2 linked regions of the Ketobacter alkanivorans genome follow. The protein of the gene in region 1 interacts with the protein of each later gene in a pairwise test. Links are inferred from orthologs where the notes say so. Each region holds a gene or a part of one and is shown on either strand. Other genes may lie near its edges.

Region 1 (6,850 bases):
CAGGAGCTGCAGCGGCAGCAACTGCAACAGGTGCAGCAGCAGATACGCCGAATTTTTCTTCAATAGCTGAAACCAGTTCAACCAGATCCATAACGCTCATTTCAGCAATAGCGTTCAAAATTTCTTCGTTGGACAGAGCCATGGTTCAATACTCCAGAGTGTATTAATTCAATGTTAATTTCAAAATTAAGCTGCTTTTTGGTCTTTGACCGCTGCGACCACACGGGCGATTTTGCCTGGAACATCGTTGAGTGTACGAGCAAACTTCGTAACAGGAGCTTGCAGTACCCCAGCGAGCATACCAAGGGCTTGATCGCGAGTTGGGAGCTTGGCCAGACGGTCGATTTCATTGGCGCCATAAAGAACACCACCAACCGCTAACGCTTTTACTTCCAACTTGTCGTTGTCCTTGGCGTAATCTTTGATCATGCGTGCTGCAGCACCCGGATCTTCGATTGACAACGCAAGGATAGTCGGGCCGACCAGGGTTTCCTTCAGGCACTCAAACTCAGTACCTTCAACCGCGATACGCGCAAGTGTGTTTCTGACTACTTTCAGATACACACCCTGCTCTCGGGCCTGTTTACGCAATTCAGTCATTTGCGAAACAGTCAAACCACGATAGTCAGCAATAACAGCGGACAGAGCACCAGAAGCGGCTTCGTTGACTTCGGCAACAATTGCCTTTTTGTCTTCTAGCTTAAGTGCCACTAAACACCTCTCTTTCGCTAAGTTACGTTTCCCCCTCCAATTTCTTTTCGGGGGTCGCGGTGCCCGACTCAGAGCAACTGAATCTTGAACCACCGCGTCTGCGCAGGCAGGTTTAAGCGATTAATTAACTACTTATATAATGAACCGCGCCTGCGGTCTTTGACGCGCCTCTTACGCAAGGCAAGAGGGCTCAAAGCTTGTATGGCAGCCTTAGATTTCCAGGCTAGCCTGATCAATCGACACACCTGGCCCCATGGTAGAGGACAGAGTAATGCGCTTGATGTATACACCTTTTGCACTGGATGGCTTGGCTTTTTTAAGATCACCCATCAATGCTTCTATGTTTTGCTTGATCGCGCTTGGCTCAAAGCCTACCTGACCAACTGAGCAGTGAATGATACCTGCTTTGTCAGTACGGTATCGAACCTGACCAGCTTTAGCATTTTTCACTGCCGTCGCAACATCAGGCGTGACTGTTCCGGTCTTAGGGTTCGGCATCAAGCCGCGAGGGCCGAGAATCTGACCCAGCTTACCAACAACACGCATCGCGTCCGGAGATGCAATGACCACGTCAAAATCGAGATTACCTTTCTGAATCTGTTCAGCCAGGTCATCCATTCCAACCAAATCTGCACCAGCAGCAGTTGCTGCCTCGGCGGCCGCGCCCTGAGTGAAAACAGCAACACGCACAGTTTTACCTGTGCCGTTAGGCAGCACGCTTGCACCACGCACAACCTGGTCAGACTTACGAGGGTCAACACCCAAGTTCACTGCCACATCAATGCTTTCTTTGAATTTAACGGTAGACAGCTCAGACAGCAGAGAAACCGCTTCAAGAACATCATACTGTTTTGCGCCATCGACTTTTTCTCGAATGGCTTTTTGTCTCTTGGTCAGCTTTGCCATATTACACACCCTCCACTTCTAGACCCATGCTGCGAGCAGAACCAGCAATGGTACGCACCGCAGCATCCATATCAGCAGCTGTCAGATCAGGCATCTTAATAGTTGCGATCTCTTCGAGCTGTGCACGGGTGACCTTGCCCACTTTATCTTTGTTGGGCACACCGCTGCCTTTTTTAACGCCTGCTTTCTTAAGCAGCAAAATAGCGGCAGGTGGAGTCTTGGTAATAAAAGTGAAAGAGCGATCACTGTAAACTGTGATCACTACTGGAATCGGCATACCTGGCTCAAACGCTGGCGCTTGAGTCTGGGCATTAAACGCCTTACAGAATTCCATGATGTTTACACCGTGCTGACCCAGCGCTGGACCAACCGGTGGACTTGGGTTTGCTTGACCCGCTTTAACTTGAAGCTTGATGTAAGCTTGTATTTTCTTTGCCATTTCACCTACTCCTCGGGTTCAAACGCCGCAGGGCTCCCCGTAAAAAGTAAAAATCCCCGCTCTAACCACGCCAGAACAGGGGTCGAAAAAATTTTAGCCTTTTTCTACTTGGCCGAATTCTAACTCCACTGGCGTAGACCGGCCAAAAATCAGAACAGCCACGTGCAAACGGCTCTTCTCATAATTCACTTCTTCTACCACACCATTAAAGTCGGCAAAAGGACCATCTACGACGCGAACCACTTCGCCAGGCTCGAACAACGTCTTGGGTTTTGGCTTCTCTACGCCGTCTTCGACACGCTGCAGGATAGCCTCAGCCTCTCGGTCACTAATGGGAGCAGGCTTGTCCGCCGTACCACCAATAAACCCCATAACCTTGGGACAATCTTTAACCAAGTGCCAAGATGCATCGTTCATCTCCATCTGAACCAACACATAGCCGGGAAAGAACTTACGCTCACTCTTGCGCTTTTGACCACCCCTCATTTCCACCACTTCTTCAGTGGGCACGAGAATCTCACCAAACTGATCTTCCATTTCAGCCAGTTTGACACGCTCCGTGAGAGATCGCTTAACATGCTTTTCAAAGCCTGAGTAGGCGTGTACCACGTACCAACGCTTTGCCATCTGCAACCTCTTGCTTTTTAACCAATTACACTGGAAATGACAGTGCCCAGCAACGCATCAAGCCCCCACAACAGGAGAGCCATAAACGCCACCACGAGCACAACAACACCAGTCGTCTGGCCTGTCTCCTGCTTGGTAGGCCACACAACACGCCGCACTTCAGCACGCGCATCCTGCAGCAGCGCTATAAAGGCGCGCCCCTTAACAGTAAAAGATGCCACCAACGCAGCAAAAATACCCATAACAACAACACCAGCCACCCTGTATAACAGGGGCTGATCATCATAATAGGCATTACCAATTACTGCAGCAGCAATAATCGCCGCCACAACCAACCATTTAAAGGCTTCCGCCGGAGATGACTGGGTTTGCTCTGTGCTTGTTGTCATATGGGCTAACCGCACCACCCTGACCACATTCACTGCGCTCAGGGAAAATTGCTCGAATTTGGCAGGCCAGGAGGGACTCGAACCCCCAACACCCGGTTTTGGAGACCGGTGCTCTACCAATTGAACTACTGGCCTAATTCTGTTTTCTTACAAATACAACTGGGCCGAGGATAATACTCGGCCCAACTCTGTTTGACTAGGGGTTATTCAACAATTTTGGCAACAACGCCAGCGCCAACAGTACGACCGCCTTCACGGATCGCAAAGCGCAGGCCTTCTTCCATCGCGATAGGCGCAATCAATGTTACGTCCATCTTGATGTTGTCGCCAGGCATAACCATCTCCACACCCTCTGGCAGCTCACACGCGCCAGTGATGTCGGTTGTACGGAAGTAGAACTGGGGACGATAGCCTTTGAAGAACGGCGTATGACGGCCACCCTCGTCTTTGCTCAGCACGTACACTTCTGCTTCGAAGCGAGTGTGCGGCTTGATCGCGCCTGGCTTACACAACACCTGGCCACGCTCAACTTCGTCACGCTTGGTTCCACGCAGCAGAACACCAACGTTCTCACCAGCACGACCTTCGTCCAGCAGCTTGCGGAACATCTCTACGCCAGTACAGGTGGTCTTGGTGGTATCTTTAACACCAACGATTTCGATCTCTTCACCTACTTTGATGATGCCGCGCTCAACACGACCAGTCACCACGGTACCACGACCGGAGATGGAGAATACGTCTTCGATAGGCATCAGGAAGGGCTGATCAATAGCACGCACTGGCTCTGGGATGTATTCATCCAGAGTTTCAACCAGCTTCTGCACAGACGGCATGCCGATGTCGGAAGTATCACCTTCCAGTGCTTTCAAAGCAGAACCTTTGATGATTGGCGTGTCGTCACCTGGGAAGTCGTATTGGTCCAGAAGTTCGCGAACTTCCATCTCAACCAGCTCCAGAAGCTCTTCATCGTCAACCATGTCGGCTTTGTTCAGGAACACAACAATATAAGGCACGCCTACCTGACGAGACAACAGGATGTGCTCACGAGTCTGAGGCATCGGGCCGTCAGCAGCGGAACATACCAGGATTGCGCCGTCCATCTGTGCAGCACCGGTGATCATGTTCTTAACATAGTCAGCGTGCCCAGGGCAGTCTACGTGCGCGTAGTGGCGAGTCGGGGACTCATACTCTACGTGTGAAGTAGAGATGGTGATACCACGCGCTTTTTCTTCTGGCGCTTTATCGATACCGTCAAATGCAACCGCAGCACCACCCCAGATTTCGGAACACACACGGGTCAAGGCAGCCGTCAAAGTGGTTTTACCATGATCTACGTGACCAATGGTGCCTACGTTTACGTGCGGTTTGCTTCGTTCAAATTTTTCCTTTGACATTGACCCTTCTCCTGGCCTGTACCTTTGAGGTTTCTTTATTACACACAAAAAACGGGAAGGCACAACACCAACCCGCAAATTCTGGAGCTCATAACCGGATTTGAACCGGTGACCTCTTCCTTACCAAGGAAGTGCTCTACCGACTGAGCTATATGAGCTAAAAACTTCACCAGATGGAGCGGGCAGCGGGGATCGAACCCGCATCATCAGCTTGGAAGGCTGAGGTTCTACCATTGAACTATGCCCGCCGGACCCTGCTTAACAGCGCCTGGCTTGCGGCGTACTGCACTCGGTATTACTGCCGCTTGAAAATGGTGGAGGGGGCAGGATTTGAACCTGCGAAGGCTGAGCCGTCAGATTTACAGTCTGATCCCTTTGACCACTCGGGAACCCCTCCAGAACTTCCAACTAGTGGAAGCCGACAAACACATACTAAATTGGAGCTGGCGAGAGGAGTCGAACCCCCGACCGGCTGATTACAAGTCAGCTGCTCTACCAACTGAGCTACGCCAGCGCTGCTCATCAATTTAGGCCGCGAATTCTACGCAAATTATTGGGTTAGTGCAAACATTTCACACGATGCATTTGAAATTTTTACACTGCCCCCAGACACCACAAGGGTTTCCAAGGTTTTCTGAAGATTTTCAAGGGGTTGTTCGGGAGGGATCCGCACCCAATATTCGTTCTGAATGCGTTCTTTTTGGCGCAACTCTGCCGCAAAACCGGCCTCCCTGACACTGGCGAGAACACCTTTAGCAGATTGTTCTTTATTGAATAGCCCAAGCGAAATAGCATTTTTTAGCTCTCCAGTGGATACGAGGTAGCTATCTATACGCTTTGCCTGCAAATTCCGAAGCACCGCCATTGCCTCCTTGCGGCTCTGCGCTGGCGGCATCAACACCCAATACTGGACATCTCTGGATAGTTCAAGCGCCTCAACTTTAGAAGTAAAGCCTTCAACTTTCAGATTCTTAACCAGAATTTCACCATCAGATTCAGCCTCATAGGGGCCGACCGACACACACATTGCTTCTTTCTTGGCCTTAACGCTGTCCACTTCGCGATGCACAGGGGTGGGAGGCACCACCACAACCGGTGCTGGCGGCGGCGCACTGCTGGCCGTGTCGGGTAATCGCTCAGTGAGTAATACGAGCGCCTTCCCTTTCAGTGGCGGCAAAACACTCGCACTTGCTTCTGCTGGAGCATAATCAGACCCACGCACAAGCTCCCACGCAAAGTAAGCAACATTCGAAATCAATAGGGTAAGTACAATCCAGCGCATTATCTTGTCGTTATCCTTGTAATATGACGTTGCTATATTTAGCTACGCATCCACCAAAAGCTCAGCCTGCTCCAGCAACCTCATGCCATCAAACACCAAACCCTGAGCCAGCTCATAAGTGCTACTCAGATGAGAGCCTACAAGGGGGGCATCACCGCCTGCAAGAATAAGTTTAGCTTCTGGGGAAGATTTTAGGAGGTTTTGATAACTGGACTCAATCAGCGCCACCAAGGCATGCAACGCCCCATTATAAACCGCTTCTGCCGTGTTGATACCGGGCTTAAGGCTTGCCATCTCAAACCCAGAAGGGCTCGGTTTAATGTTATCGGTGCCGGACAACAACCCCCGCAAAGATAACTCAAGCCCACTCACAATAAAGCCCCCCGCGTGGACACCTGCACTATCCACAAAATCCAGAGTTGCTGCTGTACCAAGATCGGCCACCACACAGGCACTCTTTTCTCTACTCCAGGCGGCAACGACCGCCAGCCAGCGATCTATACCAAGACGGGACACATCTGCGTATGCACACCTGACCCCTAACGCCTCACCAGTCACCACACAACGCTTAACCGGCACAGCAAGACAGCGCTGAACAACCTCCGTGAGCACTGCCTGTCGCGCCTGACCAAGCACGCTCGCAACCACCGCACTGGTAATCTGTGATTGCCCCGCCAAGCCTTGCAGCCATGCTTCGAATTCATGGTATTCCTGGACAACTACATCCTTTTTCTGCCCTAATCGCCACTTAACCCGAGTATTGCCGAAATCCAAATACAACGTGGTCATAGAGCTAACCTCAAGCTCAACTCCCCACCCTTGATGACCTGCGTTCTGCCATTGGATTCCAAGATCAGGCCCCCACTGGAATCCACGCCTCTGGCCACACCCAAGATATCCGCCGCACCCGTTTTTATTACCACATCCTTGTCCGCATAAACATCCAGCGCCAGCCATTCCTGCTGAAAAGCCGCAAACCCCTCCCTAGAGAACAGATCCAGCATTTTAACCAACTCAGACAACACCGTAGAAGCAAGCAAGTTGCGGCCGATGCCAGGGCGCACATCCTCCAGCCGGGCCCAAGCCTGATCAATAGCGATTG
Region 2 (6,935 bases), 620 kb from region 1 along the record:
TGGTAACCCGGCCTCTGGATCAGGCTGCTGCCCTCCGGGAGCCCTTGTTGCAGGCTGGGGCCGAAGTCATCAGTTTGCCGACGCTGCAGATCGAGCCGATTGAGATCGGCCCGTTGCAGCGCAATCTGATACTGGATCTGGATCGATACGCCTTTGTCATCTGTGTTTCCTCCAACGCTGCGCGGCTGGGGTTGGATGCACTGTCGGATTACTGGCCTCAGTGGCCGGTGCAGCAGCAATGGTTGGCGGTCGGGCCTGCCAGTGGTGAGGCCATGTCAGGGTGGGGACTGAATCTGAAAACCGCCCAGCAGGGAGCCACCAGCGAGACTCTGCTGGATTGGCCAGAGTTGCAGGATCTTACCGGGCAGCGGATTTTGATCCTGCGGGGTGAAGGGGGCAGGGAAACACTGGCAGATACCTTGCGCCAGCGGGGTGCGCACGTGGATTATCTTGAGTTGTATCGGCGGGTTAAGCCCACGGTGGATACAGCTCCCTTGTTGCAGGCCCTGAGGGGCGAAAGGGTGATTCTCACCGTGACAAGCGGTGATGGATTACGTAATCTCATGAGCATGGTGGAGGGGGATGTGGCCAGTCTGCAACGCTGTCCACTGGTGGTTGTGAGCGGACGCCTGGCGCAATTTGCCCGGGAACAGGGTTTCCTGCGTGTATGGCAGGCAGACAGCCCCGCCGCCTCTGATATGATTGCAACCATTAAGGCCATTCAACACCGGGATTGATAAGGCAAACAGGAACTCCATGACCGAACAGAACCAGGGCGACAACCATAACGCAGTACCGTCCACCGACGTGGTCGCTTCCACTGCTCCCCAGTCCGTTCAGGACAAAATCAAGCGCTCTGAACAGCCGTCCAAGGCCAGCTCGGTGCCGGCACGTTTGGGTTGGCTGGCAAAAACAGTGCTTGCCCTCAGCCTGCTGCTGGCTGTGGCGGCGGCCGGGCTTGTGGGTTACCAGTTCTATCAGTCTCAGCAGGATAAGTTGGTGTTGCTGTCTGAGCGCGAGGCGGTATCCCGTGCTATGCAGTCCCGCGAAACCCGCCTGGATAAACTGCAAGGTGAGGTGGTACAGCTGACCCAGCAACTCAAGCAGGAGCGGGATGCGATCAAAAGCGCCAATCAAAGCCGTGAATCGTTGCAGTCACGCATTTCGGTGCTGGAAAAAGACATAGCCGCCATCAGCGGCGCTCACCGAATTGACTGGATGTTGAGAGAGGTGGAACACTTTTTATCCGTGGCGGAGCAGCGCCTGACATTGCTGGGCGACGCGCGTGGTGCGCTGGCACTGATGTCGGAAGCGGACGATATTGTTCGTGCCATGCAAGAGCCCAAGGCACGCACGCTGCGGGAAGCCATGGTCAAAGATATTCACAAACTGAAACTGGCCTCGGAAACCAGCGTCGATGTGGAAGGGATATTTCTGCGCCTGAGTGCACTCAGTGACCGTGTGGTGAAGCTGGGTATCCCCAGTTTTGAGCTGAAGCAGGAGCCCATGACGGCGCAAGCCGGAGACGTGCTGCCCGAAGACGGTCTGCCGTTGTTCTGGTATCGCTTTAAAAAGTTTCTGGCCTCGCTCTACGACTATCAGAAACATCCCAAGGGGCGTCCTATCACCCTTACAGAAGATCGTGAATTCCTGGCCCGTAATGTCATTATGCTGTTGCAGCAGGCTCAGTTGGCGTTGTTGCGGGGGGATAACCAGGCTTATCGGGTCAGTCTTACCGGTGCGCGTGAGCGAGTGGAAATGTACATTCACCAACAAAGCGGTGAAACCCAGTTCTTTGTCGCTGAAATCAGCGAATTGCTCGCTGTACAGCTACGCCCACCCATGCCTACCCTCGAGGAATCATCCCGCGCCGTGCGGGTATTTCGTGACTATTGGAACAAAGAAAAGCTCATACGTGAGCAGCAAATCCTGAAGTTGCAGAACGAGACTGGTCAGCAGGAGTTCGCTCGGTGAGGTCGCTACTCAATCTGATTCGCATCAAGGGCTCAACCATCATGTTTCTGGTGATGGGCAGTTTTGTGGGCGCACTGTTCTTCAAGGCAGTGGCAAAAGATCCGGGCTATATTCTGCTGGCCCATGGTAAGCACACCTTTGAAACCAGTTTGCTGGTGGGGATTTTGGTGGTGGTGGTGTTTGCCGTTCTGTTGTACTGGCTGGTGGTCATTGTGCGGCGCTTGACCAGTCTGAGCCTGTTCCGCAGTAGCAGCAATAAGCTCACCACCGATGGCTTGATTGCCCTGGCCCAAGGTGACTGGGCCAATGCTGAAAAGCGCTTGGCGAAAGCCGCCCGAGGCAACGATGTCCCCTTGATTAACTACCTTACAGCGGCTCAGGCCGCCCATGAGCAGGGCAAGGATGACGCACGGGATCAGTATTTGCGATTGGCCCACGAATCCACCAAGGGGGCCGATGCGGCGGTCAGCCTCACCAAGGCCCGCCTGCAGTATCAAAGTGGGCACTGGGAGGAGTGCCTGGCAACGTTGATGAAGCTGTCGCGGGATGCCAAATCCCCCAGTTATCCTTATGTGATCAAAATGCTGTCCAAGGTGTATGTGGAGCTGGAAGACTGGGAAAGCTTGCGGGAACTATTGCCCGCCATGAAGAAACAGAAGGTGGTCAGCGAAGATGAATTCAGTCGTTTGGCACGGCTATGCTACGAAGGCAAGTTGAAAAGGGCGGTGCGCGGCGAATCGAATCAGGATAAACGCAAAAACCTGAAAGATGCCTGGCACCAGATTCCCAAGAAATTTCACACTGAGCCATCCCTGGTAAGAATATACGCAGAGGGCCTGATTGCAGCCGACGCCGGAGCAGACGCGGAACGGGTGATCACTGACCTGCTGCGCAAAAACTGGGATGATGGGCTGGTGCAGGTCTATGGGCAGGTCATGGGCGGCGATGTGGAAAAACAGATGCTGTGGTGCGAAAACTGGCTCAAGGAGCGTCCTAATAATCCAATGTTGCTGCTGACCATGGGGCGGCTCAGTCTGCAGCTCAAGAGCTGGGATAAAGCCCGCAGCTATTTTGAAGCCAGCCTGCGATCTCGTAAAAGCGCTCAGGCTTACGGTGAGCTAGGCCGATTACTGAGTCACATGGGGGAGCCCCAAGCCAGTAATGAGCACTTCCAGTCCGGGCTGGCGATGATTGCCGAACGCCTGCCAGACCTGCCGATGCCGGATTCCCCCGAGCCGTGATGATTTTTCGGCGCGCAATCTGAAATCTAATGTGGTGCCGGTGGTGTTAAATCCTGAAGCAGCCAACCGGCTATTGCAGAGTGTTGCCCGCCGTATCCTGCACCGTAACATTCACCGGAATACCCTGACGAATACTTTGGGTCACCACACAAAAATCCTCAAACTGCTCCAGTGCTGATGGCAGATGGGACAGGCTGTCTGGGTTTGCCACCTGCATGACGACGTCCAGTTTGCCGATCCGCCAACGGCCGTCAATGCGCTCCAGTTGGCCGGTTACGGTGGCCTGTATGTTGCCAGGCTGATCCTTCTTTTTGCGTAGCGCGAACAGCAAGCTGGCGCACAGGCAATTGCCAACGGCAGCGGCAACCATGCGAGCGGGGTTGGGGCCTTCCCCTTTGCCCAGAGGCGGGGGCTCATCCGTCAGCACATCACCAAATTCACCAAAATCGATCTTGAACAGGTAGTCTTCCATCAATTCCAATCGAATGCTGAACTGGTTGTGATCACTCATGACAAATTCCTTGCCGTTTTAACGCGGGGCGTAATCGAACACGTCCGAAATCATCTGTTCTGGTTGCATGCCTGCTGCTACAAAATCATCAAAAGTCGCATACACCATGGGCGGTGAGCCGCCACAGATAATAGACCAGTCGCTGAAATTACCTTGCAGATCATCCAGCACCGCTTTGTGAACTAAGCCACTCCGCCCTGGCCATTCCGGGTGGTCTGACACCACAGGGATGTAGGTGATATTGCTGTGTAATTGTGACATGGCGAGCATTGCGTCGTGCTGATACAAGTCATTAGCAGAGCGGGCCCCCCAGTATACGGTTATCGGGCGTGGGTCGTTGGCGGCGGTCAGCCCTTCCAGCATGGCCTTGATTTGGGAGTAACCGGTACTGGCAGCGATCATCATCAGTTTTTTTGCATGCTGCATTTTGAGCAGGGTTGTTTCCCCATGGGGCAGGCTTAGTTTGAGTATTTCGCCGGTCTTCAGGCGACGTTCCAGCAGTGGGTAGCTGTCACTGTCGTTGGTGGCGCGGATATGCAGTTCCAGGGTGCGATCGTTGCGCGGGGCACTGGCAATGGAGAAGGCTGCGCTATTCTCTGAATCCAAAACCACCTGCAGGTATTGGCCTGGATAGAAGTCCACTCTTTTGCCTGCCGGCAGTCTCAGTGTCACCACCTTGACGTCCTTGCTGGCTTGGTGGATGTCCGTAATTTGGGCGCTGACTTGGTGGGTGGGTAATTGTCCCGGTGCTAACACGCGCTCTATCTCCAGTTGCAAATCGGTAAGGGGAAGCAGCAAACAACAGAATACAGGTTCAATCGGGCCGTCGGAAGCGTCCACAATGTTGTTCAGGTGTTTCAGTCTGGCCTTGCCTGTTACTAGTCTGGCCGCACACAGTTGGCAGGTACCGGCATCACAGGCACGAGGTACGCGTAAGCCCTGGCGGGTAGCCGCATCCAATACTGTTTCGGATTCATCGACCAGACAGCGAAGCTGACTGGGTAGAAAGGTGATCTGGTGTGCCAAGTCTGATGTGCCATTGACACATGGCCGGTGGTTTTAAGCACCGGCCATGTTGAATACGCTATTTGCGCTTCATGGAGTCGAAGAACTCTTCGTTGGTTTTGGTATCGCGCATCTTGTCGATGAGAAATTCCATGGCAGCGATTTCGTCCATTGGGTGAAGAATTTTGCGCAGAATCCACATCTTCTTCAATTCGTCTTCGGTGGTCAGCAGATCTTCGCGACGGGTGCCGGAGCGATTGATGTTGATGGCGGGGAATACCCGTTTCTCAGCAATGCGACGATCCAGATGCAGCTCCTGGTTACCGGTACCTTTGAATTCTTCGAAGATTACCTCATCCATTTTGGAGCCGGTATCCACCAGCGCAGTGGCCAGAATGGTCAGGCTTCCGCCTTCCTCGATGTTACGGGCGGCACCGAAGAAACGCTTGGGGCGCTCCAGGGCGTGGGCATCCACACCACCGGTCAATACTTTACCCGATGAAGGAATCACCGTGTTGTAGGCACGGGCCAGACGCGTGATGGAGTCCAGCAGGATAATGACGTCTTTTTTGTGCTCAACCAGTCGTTTGGCCTTTTCCAATACCATTTCGGCCACTTGAACATGACGTGAAGGCGGCTCATCGAAGGTGCTGGCAACCACTTCGCCACGCACAGTGCGGCGCATCTCGGTTACTTCTTCAGGGCGCTCGTCGATCAGCAGGACAATCAGATGACAATCAGGGCTGTTGCGTGTGATGGACTGGGCAATATTCTGCAGCATCAGCGTCTTACCGGCCTTGGGGGGCGATACGATCAAGCCGCGTTGGCCTTTACCGATGGGAGCCACCAGATCAATGGTCCGGGCGGTGATGTCCTCGGTACTGCCGTTGCCTGTTTCCATAATCAGACGTTCCTGTGGGAACAGTGGCGTCAGGTTTTCGAACAGGATTTTGTTTTTGGCATTTTCCGGGCGATCAAGATTGATCTCGTTGACCTTCAGCAGCGCAAAATACCGCTCTCCCTCTTTGGGCGGACGAATTTTGCCGGAAATGGTGTCGCCAGTGCGCAGATTGAAACGGCGTATTTGGCTTGGAGATACATAGATGTCATCAGGGCCGGCCAGGTAAGAACCCTCGGCGGAGCGGAGGAAGCCAAAACCATCTTGGAGTATTTCCAGTACACCGTCGCCGAAGATGTCTTCGCCGCTTTTGGCGTGCTTTTTGAGAATGCTGAAGATTACGTCCTGTTTTCGAGTACGAGCCATGTTTTCCAGGCCCATTTCGGTAGCGACGTTAACAAGTTCAGCAATTGGTTTTGTTTTAAGTTCGGTGAGATTCATTTCCGTGGAGGTCATATTTGATTGATTATTTAAAGGTAAGGAGAGCCAAGACCCGGCGGATACAGGGCGAGTCGGGCGCTATTATAGAGACTCATGCGTTTTGAATTAGGAATTGCTGCTCCAAAAAACAGGAGCAATAAAGTCAATCTAGCACTCGCTTGCCAAGGCGTCCAGCATGTCGACATCAAACACGTTAATTGATGAGCGATTCTTCACAGCGTTTGTTTATGGGTTGAAAGAGGTGAGGAATCGACGAGATGCTTGGAATTGCTCTCCGCGTTGCGCTTTCAGCTTGTTAATAAGAAGTTGAAGACACAAACACGACAAATGGAACCCCGACCCGTGAAGATCGGGGCAGGGGGTATTATATATTACTGTCTAGGAACGCTGTCAATTGCGATTTCGATAAAGCACCCACTTTAGTGGCTTCTACGTTGCCATTTTTGAACAGCATCAGGGTGGGAATGCCACGGATACCATACTTTGGCGGGGTATCGGGGTTGTCATCAATATTTAATTTGGCAATTTTGAGCTTGCCATCATATTCACCGGAGATCTCGTCCAATATGGGGGCGATCATTTTGCAGGGGCCGCACCACTCTGCCCAGTAATCCACTAGCACCGGGCTGTCGGATTGAAGTACCTCAGCGTCAAAAGTGCCGTCAGTTACATTTACGATGTTGCTCATTGGTCTCTCCAGTTTTGCCATGGCTGTCGTCGTTGCGATCAGCTATGGACCCTATAGTAATGCTTTAATCGCCTGATTGTACGTTTCGTGATGGGGAGTTTCAATCGCGGTTGTAAGGCAATTCACGCTGTCGTCATCACATTATGGTGTTATTATCTTGAGATGTAGCTTACGACA

Evidence for each region.
Region 2: the proteins of nusG (region 1) and rho interact in binary tests that used the Escherichia coli proteins (3 or more experiments, as listed by UniProt). The link is inferred for Ketobacter alkanivorans from one-to-one orthologs.

Annotation. Positions count from the first base shown.
Region 1 is NZ_CP022684.1:1,491,992-1,498,841, forward strand. Bases 917-3,714 are described here. They hold nusG (transcription termination/antitermination protein NusG), read right to left. Parts: upstream 2,684-3,714; coding sequence 2,150-2,683; downstream 917-2,149. Other genes in these bases: rplA (50S ribosomal protein L1), read right to left, coding at 922-1,617; rplK (50S ribosomal protein L11), read right to left, coding at 1,619-2,056; secE (preprotein translocase subunit SecE), read right to left, coding at 2,701-3,072; tuf (elongation factor Tu), read right to left, coding at 3,276-3,714. In the rest of the region: rplL (50S ribosomal protein L7/L12), read right to left, coding at 1-142; rplJ (50S ribosomal protein L10), read right to left, coding at 187-711; more of tuf, read right to left, coding at 3,715-4,466; Kalk_RS06445 (SPOR domain-containing protein), read right to left, coding at 5,017-5,535; Kalk_RS06450 (type III pantothenate kinase), read right to left, coding at 5,791-6,537; bifunctional biotin--[acetyl-CoA-carboxylase] ligase/biotin operon repressor BirA, read right to left, coding at 6,534-6,850. UniProt on the Escherichia coli protein: Part of the processive rRNA transcription and antitermination complex (rrnTAC). The complex forms an RNA-chaperone ring around the RNA exit tunnel of RNA polymerase (RNAP).
Region 2 is NZ_CP022684.1:2,109,242-2,116,176, reverse strand. The notes cover bases 3,941-6,823. They hold rho (transcription termination factor Rho), read right to left. Parts: upstream 6,071-6,823; coding sequence 4,811-6,070; downstream 3,941-4,810. Other genes in these bases: trxA (thioredoxin TrxA), read right to left, coding at 6,435-6,758; Kalk_RS09125 (2Fe-2S iron-sulfur cluster-binding protein), read right to left, coding at 3,941-4,752. In the rest of the region: Kalk_RS09145 (uroporphyrinogen-III synthase), read left to right, coding at 1-737; Kalk_RS09140 (uroporphyrinogen-III C-methyltransferase), read left to right, coding at 757-1,974; Kalk_RS09135 (heme biosynthesis protein HemY), read left to right, coding at 1,971-3,215; Kalk_RS09130 (OsmC family protein), read right to left, coding at 3,286-3,726; more of Kalk_RS09125, read right to left, coding at 3,745-3,940. UniProt on the Escherichia coli protein: Facilitates transcription termination by a mechanism that involves Rho binding to the nascent RNA, activation of Rho's RNA-dependent ATPase activity, and release of the mRNA from the DNA template.